Bosea sp. 685: one gene and its partner. The protein of the gene in region 1 interacts with the protein of each later gene in a pairwise test. Links are inferred from orthologs where the notes say so. Each region holds a gene or a part of one and is shown in the gene's direction. Other genes may lie near its edges. The genes, in order: ndk and ung.

Evidence for each region.
Region 2: the proteins of ndk (region 1) and ung interact in binary tests that used the Escherichia coli proteins (3 or more experiments, as listed by UniProt). The link is inferred for Bosea sp. 685 from one-to-one orthologs.

Annotation. Positions count from the first base shown.
Region 1 is NZ_CP134779.1:3,053,486-3,059,197, reverse strand. Bases 1,236-3,980 are described here. They hold ndk (nucleoside-diphosphate kinase), read left to right. Parts: upstream 1,236-2,269; coding sequence 2,270-2,692; downstream 2,693-3,980. Other genes in these bases: RMR04_RS15810 (MipA/OmpV family protein), read right to left, coding at 3,400-3,980; RMR04_RS15815 (MerR family transcriptional regulator), read right to left, coding at 2,818-3,246; RMR04_RS15825 (SEL1-like repeat protein), read left to right, coding at 1,902-2,171; RMR04_RS15830 (DUF2147 domain-containing protein), read right to left, coding at 1,236-1,466. Outside these bases: RMR04_RS15840 (GNAT family N-acetyltransferase), read left to right, coding at 1-152; RMR04_RS15835 (glutathione S-transferase N-terminal domain-containing protein), read left to right, coding at 291-998; more of RMR04_RS15830, read right to left, coding at 1,134-1,235; more of RMR04_RS15810, read right to left, coding at 3,981-4,221; RMR04_RS15805 (molybdopterin-containing oxidoreductase family protein), read left to right, coding at 4,398-5,712. UniProt on the Escherichia coli protein: Major role in the synthesis of nucleoside triphosphates other than ATP. The ATP gamma phosphate is transferred to the NDP beta phosphate via a ping-pong mechanism, using a phosphorylated active-site intermediate.
Region 2 is NZ_CP134779.1:325,572-331,515, forward strand. Bases 18-2,994 are described here. They hold ung (uracil-DNA glycosylase), read left to right. Parts: upstream 18-1,167; coding sequence 1,168-1,821; downstream 1,822-2,994. Other genes in these bases: RMR04_RS02655 (bifunctional metallophosphatase/5'-nucleotidase), read left to right, coding at 18-1,126; RMR04_RS02665 (IS5 family transposase), read right to left, coding at 2,079-2,994. In the rest of the region: more of RMR04_RS02655, read left to right, coding at 1-17; more of RMR04_RS02665, read right to left, coding at 2,995-3,002; RMR04_RS02670 (phenylacetate--CoA ligase family protein), read right to left, coding at 3,343-4,575; RMR04_RS02675 (zinc metallopeptidase), read right to left, coding at 4,610-5,290; RMR04_RS02680 (ABC transporter ATP-binding protein), read right to left, coding at 5,317-5,944. UniProt on the Escherichia coli protein: Excises uracil residues from the DNA which can arise as a result of misincorporation of dUMP residues by DNA polymerase or due to deamination of cytosine.

The DNA of each region.
Region 1 (5,712 bases):
TGATGCGCCACGCGCTCGCCTTCGCTGGGGAGAAGGGGGCAGGCATCGTCGAGCTGACCTCCGACAAGGCGCGCGTCGACGCGCATCGCTTTTACGTCAATCTCGGTTTCGCCCAGAGCCATGAGGGCTTCAAATTCGTGATCGAGCCGTAGCGGCCGAGCGCGCTGCCCCAGGCGGCGCGTTTTCACGACATGGCAAGGCCGCGCGCCAAGCGGGCCGGATGCACTTCCGGGCAGCGCTCGGGAGGCCTACATCTTGCGGCTCCGCCACTCGCGACAGGAAGCTTCAGCATGTCCGCCAGCCAGACCAAGCCGATCGACCTCCATTACTGGCCAACCCCGAATGGCTGGAAAATCTCGATCATGCTCGAGGAGTGCGGGCTGCCCTACACCGTCATTCCCGTGAACATCGGCAAGGGCGACCAGTTCAAGCCGGAGTTCCTGGCGATCTCGCCCAATAACCGCATGCCCGCGATCGTCGATCCCGAGGGGCCGGACGGGAAGCCGATCTCGGTCTTCGAATCCGGCGCGATCCTGCAATATCTCGGTCGCAAGACCGGCAAGTTCTATCCCACCGAGGAGCGCGGCCGCGTCGCGGTCGATGAATGGCTGTTCTGGCAGATGGGCGGCTTTGGTCCGATGCTCGGCCAGACCCATCATTTCCGGCTCTATGCACCCGAGCAGGTGCCCTATGCCATCGAGCGCTATACCAACGAGGCGAACCGCCTCTATGGCGTCCTGAACAAGCGCCTCGCCGGTCGCGACTACATCACCGGCGACTATTCGATCGCCGATATGGCTTGCATCGGTTGGGCGCGCGGTTGGGAGCGCCAGGGCCAGGACATCAAGCAGTTCCCCCATGTCGAGCGCTGGATCGCGACGATGCTAGCACGACCGGCCGTCGAGCGTGGCCTTGCCGTCGCTTCGGAGCTGCGCAAGCCGCCGGAGCAGCGCGCGCCCGAGGAGCACGCGATGTTGTTCGGCCAGAAGGCACGCTGAGGCTTGAAGCCGTCATGCTCGCCCTTGTGGCGAGCATCCACGCCTTGAACACAGGTCTCGACCGGCGAAGACGTGGATGGTCGGGACAAGCCCGACCATGACGATGAGGCCGCAGCTCCGCCTGCGCTTCGCGCGTCAGTTCGCCCGTGACCACTTTACCGAGCGACAGATCAGCCCGCCGAGCACACAGCCCGATGTCGTCAGTGCGTCGCCGGCCAGCGTCATCGTGCCCGAATAGGTCTTGCCGTCCTCGGGGTTGAAGGCGCTGCCGCTCCATTTGCCGGTGCCGGCCGGCTTCATGTCGTAGAAGATGCGCTGGCCGATCTTGGCAGGACCGTTGGGATCCTTGAGCCAGGCGATGGTGCCGCAGACCGCTTCACCGCATTTGGCGAAGCGGACGCGCGAGGCGCCGGTATCGCGCAGCCATGTGCCGGTGACATCCTGGGCCATTGCAGGCGTCGCAGCCATTCCGATCAGGATCCCGAGACCCAGAAGCTTGGGGCGGCCTGCGATTGCGTGCTTGTTCATGTCGATCCTCCCTTATCCGACCAGCTATGCTGCATGGTTCAGATATGAACCATATCGGAGGCACGATCCGTCTCCAAGCCTGCTTTAACGGGAGCAAGCCTGCTTTAACGGGAGAATGAAGCGGGCAACCGCGCGCCAAGGTGAACATCGCGTCAACGCGGCGAACGCTGACCAAACGAGAGGTCTTTGAAATCACATGGCTTTTCGTGCTTCCAGCATGAATCCTTCGTTGATTTAACCCGGCGATTACATCTCGTTGAGCTTCGATTCATCGCGATTTTTAGCGGCCTCTTTAAGGGCTGTGGCCAAATCTCGTCGTCACCAGCCGCGGCCCTGGACGGGTGCTCGGCGCAACAGGACAAGAGGGTGGCTGTCATGGCACGCATGGAAATGAGCGCGATCCCCGCTTCGCTGGTGATCCCGACGGAAGCATCTGCCGAGGCTTATTACGAGCTTGGGCTGATGTACGCAGCGGGCCGCAATCAGCCGGTCGACCTCGTCGCGGCGCAGAAATGGTTCAACGTCGCCCAGGCGCGCGGTTGTGGCCGGGCCGCCGCCCATCGCCAGGAACTGGCGCTCGAAATGACGCGCGATGAGATCGCCGAGGCGCTGCGCGAGGCCCGCAGCTTCCTGACGCGCCATTGATTGCCGCAGCGATCCGCCGAAGCCCCGGCGAGCCTTGTGGGGCGGGAAAGCGGTCGCTATAAGCCGCGCACTCCCAGATTGTCCCTAAGGAACCAACGATGGCTGTCCAGCGTACCTTCTCCATTCTCAAGCCCGATGCGACGCGGCGCAATCTCACCGGCGCGGTCAACGCGGTCATCGAGAAGGCCGGCCTGCGCATCGTCGCGCAGAAGCGCATCCAGATGACCAAGGCCCAGGCCGAGACGTTCTATGCGGTTCACTCGGCACGTCCCTTCTTCGGCGAGCTGGTCGAGTTCATGATCTCCGCCCCGGTCGTGGTGCAGGTTCTCGAAGGCGAGAACGCGATTGCGACCTATCGCGACGTGATGGGCGCCACCAACCCGGCCAATGCTGCCGAGGGCACGATCCGCAAGCTCTTCGCTCAGTCGGTCGGCGAGAACACTGTGCACGGCTCCGACGCGCCTGAGACGGCCGCGATCGAGATCGCGCAGTTCTTCGCCGGCAACGAGATCGTCGGCTGATCTCTCAAAATCCACGCCGTCGTCTTGTCACGCGGTCGTCTTGGGCAAGCCGCCCAGCGGCGCAGTTTCAGGATGATGCTGGATTGCACGATGTGCAGGCGGGCTCTCGAGCCCGCCTTTTTTGTTCAGGCCACGCGGTGATCGTGCAGGCAGTGGCCGTGATCGGCGAGGGATTCGATCACCCGGCATTCGGCGACCCGACCGTGCTGGCATTCGCCGACCATGCGCTGGAGCTCGCCGCGCAGCGACTGGAGCTGGGCGATGCGCCGCTCGACATCGGCGAGATGGCGTTGCGCGATGCTGTCGGCGCGGTCGCATGAGGCCTGCGGCTCGGCCGCCATCGCCAGCAATTCGCGGATATCGTCGACGGCGAAGCCGAGATCGCGCGCATGCCGGATGAAGCGCAGGCGCTGCAGATGAGCGTCGCCATAGCTGCGGCGGTTGCTCTGCGTGCGAATGGGGGCGGGCAGGAGCCCGATCTCCTCGTAGAAGCGGATCGTCGGAACCTTGACGCCCGTCGCCTCCGACAGCGCGCCGATCGGCATTTGCTCCATCACGATGACCTCCTAATCCTCTGCATCGGCTTGCCCCGAAAACCGGTTCCCACTTCTCGGGTCGATGCTCTAGTCTCTAGAGGATATAGTGCGTAGGCCTTGCCGATGAAACCCCGTGGCCTGGTCCTGGCCCACGGGGTCCGGAGTTCGCGCTCAGAAGCCGAGATCGAAGGCGTAGCTTGCCGAGATGCCGAGCGTGATCGAGTCGCGCGAGCCATAGGTTTTCACGATCGGCGCCTTGGCTGCGTCGCCGACCAGGCGCTTGTACTCGATATAGGTCGTGGTCGAGAGGCGCTCGGACCAGTTATAGGTCGCCTGCGCGATCGCGCCATAGGAATGGACCCCGGCATTGAAGCGCTGCAGCAGCCCGCCGGTGCCGGCGACGCCGGGATAGGACCCGAAATAGGTCCGCAGATAATCGGCGCCGACGATGCTCATGCGCGGACCGGCGCCGAACGACCACTGGCCGACCCTGGCGATGGCGTCGAGCTTGAGTTCGGCGACCAGCGCGTCATGGGCAATGAAGCCGCGCCGCAGATCGACGCGGGCACGCAGCCAAGAGGCCGGGTAGAACTCGGCGAAGCCGCCGGCCTCGAATCCGAACTTCGTGTCGGGAACCGCGACCAGAGCGGGGTTGGTGCTGGCCTTGCGCTCCCAGAGCAGATTGCCGGAGAAGCCGATGCGCCAGCCCTTGCCGGAGAAGAAGCCGATCGAGAGAGCATCATCCTCGGCCACCCACCAGGTGCTCTTCACGCCCTTGCCGAGCGAGATGATCGGGCGCGGCCGGAAGACATAGTTGTTGGAGCCTGAATAATCGGGCTGGTAGCGCAGGCCGGCTCCCAGCGTCAGATTCCAGTGCTGCGCAGATTCGGGCGAGGTGAGGGTGGTGTAGTCGCTCGACTGCGCAGAAGCGCGCTGGCCGGACGAAAGGACGAGACAGGCCAGCAGGCCCGCCAGGAACACAACGCAACGCATCGATGAGAACTCCGGCGCAAGCGGCGCCTTTTCGAACACAACCTCATTCAACTTGACTCGTTAGTGTTAACCGCCGGTTGACACCCGCGTATCTGCCGCACCCGAGGCGCGTTGGGAAAGGGTGACGGCGTGGGCACGCCATTTCTCCTGCTCTGAAACTCGTCTAATAAGCAGTTATGACTGAGCTCCCCCGCATCGCCCATCTGCCATCGGTTTGCCCGCATGACTGCCCCTCCGCCTGTTCTCTGGAGGTCGAGGTCATCGATGGGCGCAGCATAGGGCGTGTGCGCGGCAGCAAGCGCCAGAGCTATACGGACGGGGTGATCTGCGCCAAGGTCGCGCGTTATTCCGAGCGCATCCACCATCCCGACCGGCTGCTCCACCCGCTGCGCAGGACCGGCCCGAAGGGCTCGGGCCAGTTCGAGCGGATATCCTGGGACGAGGCACTCGACGAGATCGCGCGGCGTTTCCTGGCGATCGAGCACGAGCACGGCGCGCAGGCCGTCTGGCCCTATTACTATGCGGGCACAATGGGCCTCGTCATGCGCGACGGCATCAACCGCCTGCGCCACGCCAAGGGCTATTCCGGTCAATATTCGACGATCTGCACCACCATGGCCTGGACCGGCTTCATCGCCGGCACGGGCCGCCTCGCAGGCCCGGATCCGCGCGAGATGGCCAAGTCGGATTGCGTGGTGATCTGGGGCACCAATGCCGTGCACACCCAGGTCAATGTGATGCACCACGCCGTCAAGGCGCGGAAGACGCGCGGCGCCAAGATCGTCGCCATCGACATCTATCACAATGCCACGCTCGCCCAGGCCGACCTCGCCTTGGTGCTGCGGCCGGGCACGGATGCGGCGCTGGCCTGCGCGGTGATGCATGTCCTCTTCCGTGATGGCCATGCCGACCGCGACTATCTGGCGCGGCACACCGATGCTCCAGACGAGCTGGAGGCGCATCTCGCCGGCCGCACGCCGGAATGGGCGGCTGCGATCACCGGGCTCGAGGTCGCGCAGATCGAAGAGTTCGCGGCTCTCGTCGGCACGCGCAAGAAGAGCTTCTTCCGGCTGGGCTATGGTTTTGCCCGCCAGCGTAATGGTGCGGTCTCGATGCATGCGGCGCTGTCTGTGCCAACCGTTACAGGAGCCTGGCAATATGAGGGCGGCGGCGCCTTCCACAGCAACAGCGGCATCTACAAATGGCGCAAGAGCCTGATCGAGGGGCTCGACCTCATCGATCCGAAAATTCGCCAGCTCGATCAGTCGCAGATCGGCCGCGTTCTGACCGGCGATGCCGAGGCACTGCGGCAAGGCGGGCCGGTCAAGGCGCTGTTCATCCAGAACACCAATCCGATCTCGGTCGCGCCCGAGCAGGAACTGGTCAAGCAGGGCTTTGCCCGCGACGACCTGTTCACCGTGGTCCATGAGCAGTTCATGACCGAGACGGCTCAGATGGCTGATATCGTGCTGCCGGCGACCCAGTTCATGG
Region 2 (5,944 bases), 2.7 Mb from region 1 along the record:
CTTCGCAGCCAATTTGCGTGATGCGAGCGGCAATGTCCTGCCCGGCCACAAGGATTCGCAGATTTTCGAGCTCGGCGGCGTCAAGGTCGGCGTCATCGGCACGACCTATGATCCGACGCCGCAGCTCTCCAACCCCGGCGACCTGAAATTCTCCTCGACCATGGAGGCGCTCCAGCGCGAGGCGCGGACCTTGAAGGCGCAGGGCGCCGACATTCTCGTCGCCGTCGTCCATGCCGAGCGCCGCACCGATCTCGAAATCGTGCGCTCGCGCGTCGTCGACATCGTGCTGACCGGCCACGACCACGACCTTGCCATCGCCTATGACGGCAAGGTCGTGATGGTGGAGTCGAATGAAGAGGGCAATTACGTCACCGCGATCGACATCGCAGTGAGCATCACGGGCGAGGGCGCGGCCCGCCAGGTCTCCTGGTCGCCGACCTTCCGGGTCAACGACAGCCGCGCCGCCACGCCCGACCCCGAGGTCGCCGCGATCGTGAAAGGTTACGAGACCGAGCTCTCGAAAGAACTCGACGTCGAGATCGCGACGCTCGCCGCCCCGCTCGATTCCCGCACCGGCGTCATCCGCACGCAGGAGACCGCGATCGGCAATCTGATCTCCGACGCCATCCGCGCCTCGACCGGCGCGCAGCTCGCCATCACCAATGCCGGCGGCATCCGCGCCAACAAGCAATATGCGGCCGGCTACAAGCTGACGCGGCGCGATGTGCTGAGCGAACTGCCCTTCGGCAATGCCACGATCATGGTCCAGATCACCGGCAAGGATGTGAAGGACGCGATCGAAAACGGCCTTGCTCCCGCCCCGCAGGGCTCGGGCCGCTTCCCGCAGGTCTCAGGGCTCACCTTCGAGGCTGACATCAAGCGCCCCGTCGGCCAGCGCGTCGTCTCGATCAGCGTCGAGGGCAAGCCGATCGACGAGGCGGCAAACTACACCGTCGCCTCCAACAACTTCATGCTCGCCGGCGGCGACGGCTATACCTCGCTGGCGCGCGGCAGGACGTTGATCGGCCTGACCGACGGCAAGCTGATGGCCAATGAGGTGATGGTCTATCTGCGCTGGCTCGGCACGGTCGACGCCAAGGTCGAGGGCAGGGCGGTCCTGAAGTGAGCGGCTATGAGGCGGCGCTCGCCGCGTTCCTGGCGACGCCGATGTCCGAGGGGTGGCGCGATCTCGCCGTGTTCCAGGACGGGGCGGCGGTACGGGCTTGCCTCCGGGCTGATGCGGAGGTCGCGGGCGGCCATGTCGTCGCGCCCGCGCCGGGACGGGTCTTCGCCGCTTTGGCGACGACGCCTTTCGCTGAGGTCCGCATCGTCATCCTGGGCCAGGATCCCTATCCGACGCCGGGCGATGCCAATGGGCTTGCCTTCTCCTATGTCGGTCCGCCGCCCTTGCCGCGCTCGCTGGTCAATATCCATCGCGAATTGCAGGACGATCTCGGCGCGGTGGGGCCTGCGAGCGGCGATCTGACGGCGTGGGCGCGGCAAGGCGTTCTGCTGCTCAACACTGCGCTCACCGTGCGCGAGGGGGCAAGCAAGGCGGGCTCGCATCTGGCGCTCGGCTGGGGCGCCGTCACCGACGCTGTCATCGCCGGCATTTCCGCGAGCCGGCCCCATGTCGTCTTCCTGCTCTGGGGTAATCCTGCCCAGGCCAAGCGCGGATTGATCGACGAGGCGCGCCATCTGGTGCTGGCGAGTGCGCATCCCTCGCCGCTCTCGGCGCGGCGCGGGTTTTTCGGGTCGAAGCCGTTTTCGCGCGCGAATGCGTGGCTGGAAGAGTGGGGGGAGGCCTCTGTCAGATGGTGAGGCGCGGGATCCCCTCTCCTGCCTCGAAGTCGGGTCTACCCGATTTCGACACTTTGAGTGCTGATCTCGGGCAGGCCCGAGATCAGTGAGAGAGGGGAAGAGGGTGGCGCGGCTGCCGTGAAAGGGCGCGGGGAACCCTTCTCCCGGATGGATTCCTCTGCGAAACGCGGCTGAGGACTGATATTTTGACGGCGGATTGTTCGCCTGTGACGGGCGGTCTTCAGCGGTTGGCTTGGAGAGCTCGCAGTCGACCTGGTTCAGCCGCCTGCGATGATGGTGGCGCGCCGGAGATTGTAGACGGTTGCGAAGGCAATCAGGTCTGCGGTGTTGGCGACGAACGAGTGGCATCGCGTCCGGGCTTTGCCATAGAGGCGCTTCATGGCGCTGAAGACAGCTTCGACGGGAGCGCGGCGGCGCGCGATCAGGGCGTTGCGGCGCTGCAGCCAGCGCGGCAGGACAGCGATGTGCTTGTGCCGGCGATGCATGATCCGGTCCTTGATGCCCAAGGCCTTCAGGGCGGCGCGCTGGGCCTTGCTCTCATAGCCGCGATCGGCATAGACGGCGGCCTCGTCGCCGCTGACGAGCCCTGGGGCCATCTCGACGTCCTGTATCCGCGCCGAGGTCACGAGCGCCGTGCGGATCAGGCCCGAGCCCTCGTCGACGCCGACATGCAGCTTGTAGCCGAAATGGGCCTTGCCGTTCTTCTTGCCCCAGTCGGCGCCGGGTTCACGGGGGTGGCCCTTGCCCAGCCCGGCTTCGCGTGACGGGGCAGCATGCGTCGCCTGAACGATTGTGGCGTCGAGCAATGTGCCCTTCTTCAGGATCAGACCCTTGGCCGAGAGCTGCGCGCCGATCTCGGCAAAGCAGGCCTCGAGCACGCCCGCCTGCGCTGCCGCCAGCCGAAAGCGGCACAAGGTCGTCTCGTCGGGCGTGCCGCCATCGAGCGCAAACCCGCAGAAACGTCGAAACGACAGCCGGTCCAGCAGCGCCTCCTCCAGGCCGGGATCCGACAAATCGTAAAGCGCCTGCAGATAGAGCGCCTTGAGCATCGCAAGCGGCGCGTAAGGCGGCCTGCCCGTCTCAGCCTGGCGCAGCTTGCCGGCCAAGGGCGCCAGCCGATCCCACGCGATCAGCCCATCGATCTTCGCAAGCTTCGCGTTCGCACCCAGGCGTGGGTCCAAAAACGCCTCAGCCAAAGACATCTGATCCGACATGCCGATCACCCCGCCGCACCCGAGCGAAGTGAATCAGCAATCAAACCTCAACGCCAGGGCCCTTTCGCAGAGAAATCCGGATGGGAGAAGGGCAGGGATGAGGGTGTGCCGCTGATTATTGGAGCGCGACTGCGCCGCAGCATCTTCTATTGAGAGGGCACACCCTCATCCGGCGCTCCGCGCCACCTTCTCTCGCCCATCTCGGGCTTGCCCGAAATGGGCCACCCAAAATGTCAAAGTCGGCAACAGCCGACTTTGATGCGGGAGAAGGGAAGAGAGCGTCGCACCCTTTCGGCAATGCAGCGCGCTACCCCACCGGCCGCTCATCCGCGATCACCTTGCCGTCATTCGGCAAGGCTCCGAGCGGCAGGATCTCGACGGCGCCTTTCAGCTTGGTGACCTGCTGCAGGGTCGAGGAGATCGCGTCGATAAACCCTGCGGGCTCGGCATAGATCTCGGCCTTCAGCGTCATCGTGTCGACCTCGTTGGCGCGGCCGACGACGAGGCGCAGCTTGGCGATCTCGGCGTGGCGCTTGGCGATCTCGGCGACCTGCTCGGGCCGCACGAACATGCCCTTGACCTTGGCGGTCTGGTCGGCGCGGCCCATCCAGCCCTTGATGCGGGTATTGCTGCGCCCGCATGGGCTCGCGCCCGGCATGACGGCGGTGAGATCACCGACCGCGAGCCTGATCTGCGGATGGTGTGGATCGAGATTGGTGATGACGATCTCGCCGACTTCGCCTTCCGCCACGGGATCGCCGGTGCCCGGCCGTACGATCTCGACGATCAGGTTCTCGTTCAGCACCATCCCCGCGCGCGCGCTCGTTTCATAGGCGATCACGCCGACATCGGCGGTGGCGTAGAGCTGGTAGGCGTCGATGCCGCGCTCCTTGACCCAGGCCTGGAGCGAGGGCGGGAAGGCCGCGCCCGAGACCACGGCGCGTTTCAGGCAGGAGATGTCGACGCCGCGCACTTCAGCCGCTTCGATCAGGATCTTGAGGAAATCGGGCGTGCCGGCATAGCAGGCGGGCCGGTAGGCCGAGATCACCTCCATTTGCTGCTCGGTGTTGCCGGGGCCAGCCGGGATCACGGCGCAGCCGAGCGCGCGCGCGGCCGAATCCATGATGAAGCCGCCCGGCGTCAGATGGTAGCCGAAGGTGTTGAGCACGACATCGCCGGCCCGGAAGCCCGCCGCGTAGAGCCCGCGTGCCGCGCCCCAGGGATCGCTGCCGGTGCCCTCGGGCTCGAAGATCGGGCCGGGCGAGGTGAAGAGTCGGCCGAAGGAGCCGAGCGGCGCCGAGACGAAGCCGCCGAAGGGCAGGGCGGTTTTCTGGAGCGCGGGCAGGTCCGCTTTACGCAGGATGGGCAGGGTGGAGAGCGCATTGCGATCGGTGATTGCGGCCGGGTCGATGCCGGCGAGCCGCTCGGCATAGGCCGGGGTCTTCAGGGCAGCCGCGAGCACAGCCGGCAGCCGCGCGAAGAGATCGGCCTCGCGGGCATCGGGCGAGCGGGTTTCGAGGGCATCGTGATGCTCGCTCATCGGTCAAATCCTCACGAAAACGGGCCGCCTCGTCTCAGCGGATGATCCGCAGCAGGCGGAGAAAATTCAGGAGGCCGATCAGGGCCCCGGCGACATAGGTGAAGGCGGCGGCGCGCAGCACGCCGCGTGCGGCGGGCAGGTCGCGCGAGTCGAGATAGCCGTCGGCGGTCAGGATCGGCAGCGCCTTGCCGAAACTGGCGTCGAGCTCCAGCGGCAGCGTCACAAGATGCACGACGAGCCCGACACCGAGCAGTGCGATGGCGAGGCCGAACTGCATCAGCCCGATCGCGGGCACGCGCGTGAGAATGGCGACGAGCGGGGCCGTGATCATGATCGCCATTGCGACCTTGTCGAAGATGCCGAGGAAGCGGGCGAGCGCGGTCCGCCAGGCGAAGAGCACGCTGCCTTGATGATGCTGGATCGCATGGGCGACCTCATGGGCTGCGACCGCGACGGCGGTGATCGAGCGCCCGTCGTGATTGCCGGGCGAGAGCCGCACAGTGCGGGCGCCCGGGTCGTAATGGTCGCCGCTGGGCGTCTGCTCGACCGTGACCGAACCGAGCTGGAAGCGGTCGAGCAGATGGCGCGCGAGCTCTCCGCCGGTGCCGGGCAGATCGGGACGATCCGAGGCGTGCCGGCTCATCTCGTGACGGACCCAGGCCTGTGGCCCGAAGACCAGCAGGATCACCAACACGGCGATGATGAGATAGAGCATGGGGTGCCGCCTTGCATTCCACCGGCTCAGGAGAGCCAGCGCTTGCGGCGTTTATAGCTTTTGACCTCGCGGAACGACTTCTTGTTGCCTTCGGCGACGCCGAGATAGAACTCCTTCACGTCCTCGTTCTCGCGCAGCATCTTCGCTTCGCCATCCATCACGACGCGGCCGGTCTCCATGATGTAGCCATAGGTCGCGTAGCGCAGGGCCATGTTGGTGTTCTGCTCGGCGACGAGGAAGGAGACGCCATCCTCGGTATTGAGCCGGCGCACGATCTCAAAAATCTCCTCGACGATCTGGGGGGCGAGCCCCATCGAGGGCTCGTCGAGCAGGATCATCTTGGGCTTCGACATCATGGCGCGGCCGACCGCGCACATCTGCTGCTCGCCGCCCGAGGTGTAGCCGGCCTGCGAGGTCCGGCGCTGCTTCAGGCGCGGGAAGAGCTCGTAGATCTTCTCCAGGTCGCGCTTGATCGCGGCGTTGCCGTCGCGGCGGGTGAAGGCGCCGGTCAGCAGGTTCTCCTCGATCGAGAGATGGCCGAAGCAGTGCCGCCCCTCCATCACCTGGATGCAGCCGCGCCGGACCAGCTCGTTGGGCGACATCTTGTCGACGCGCTCGCCCTCGAACACGATCGAGCCCTTGGTGACCTCACCG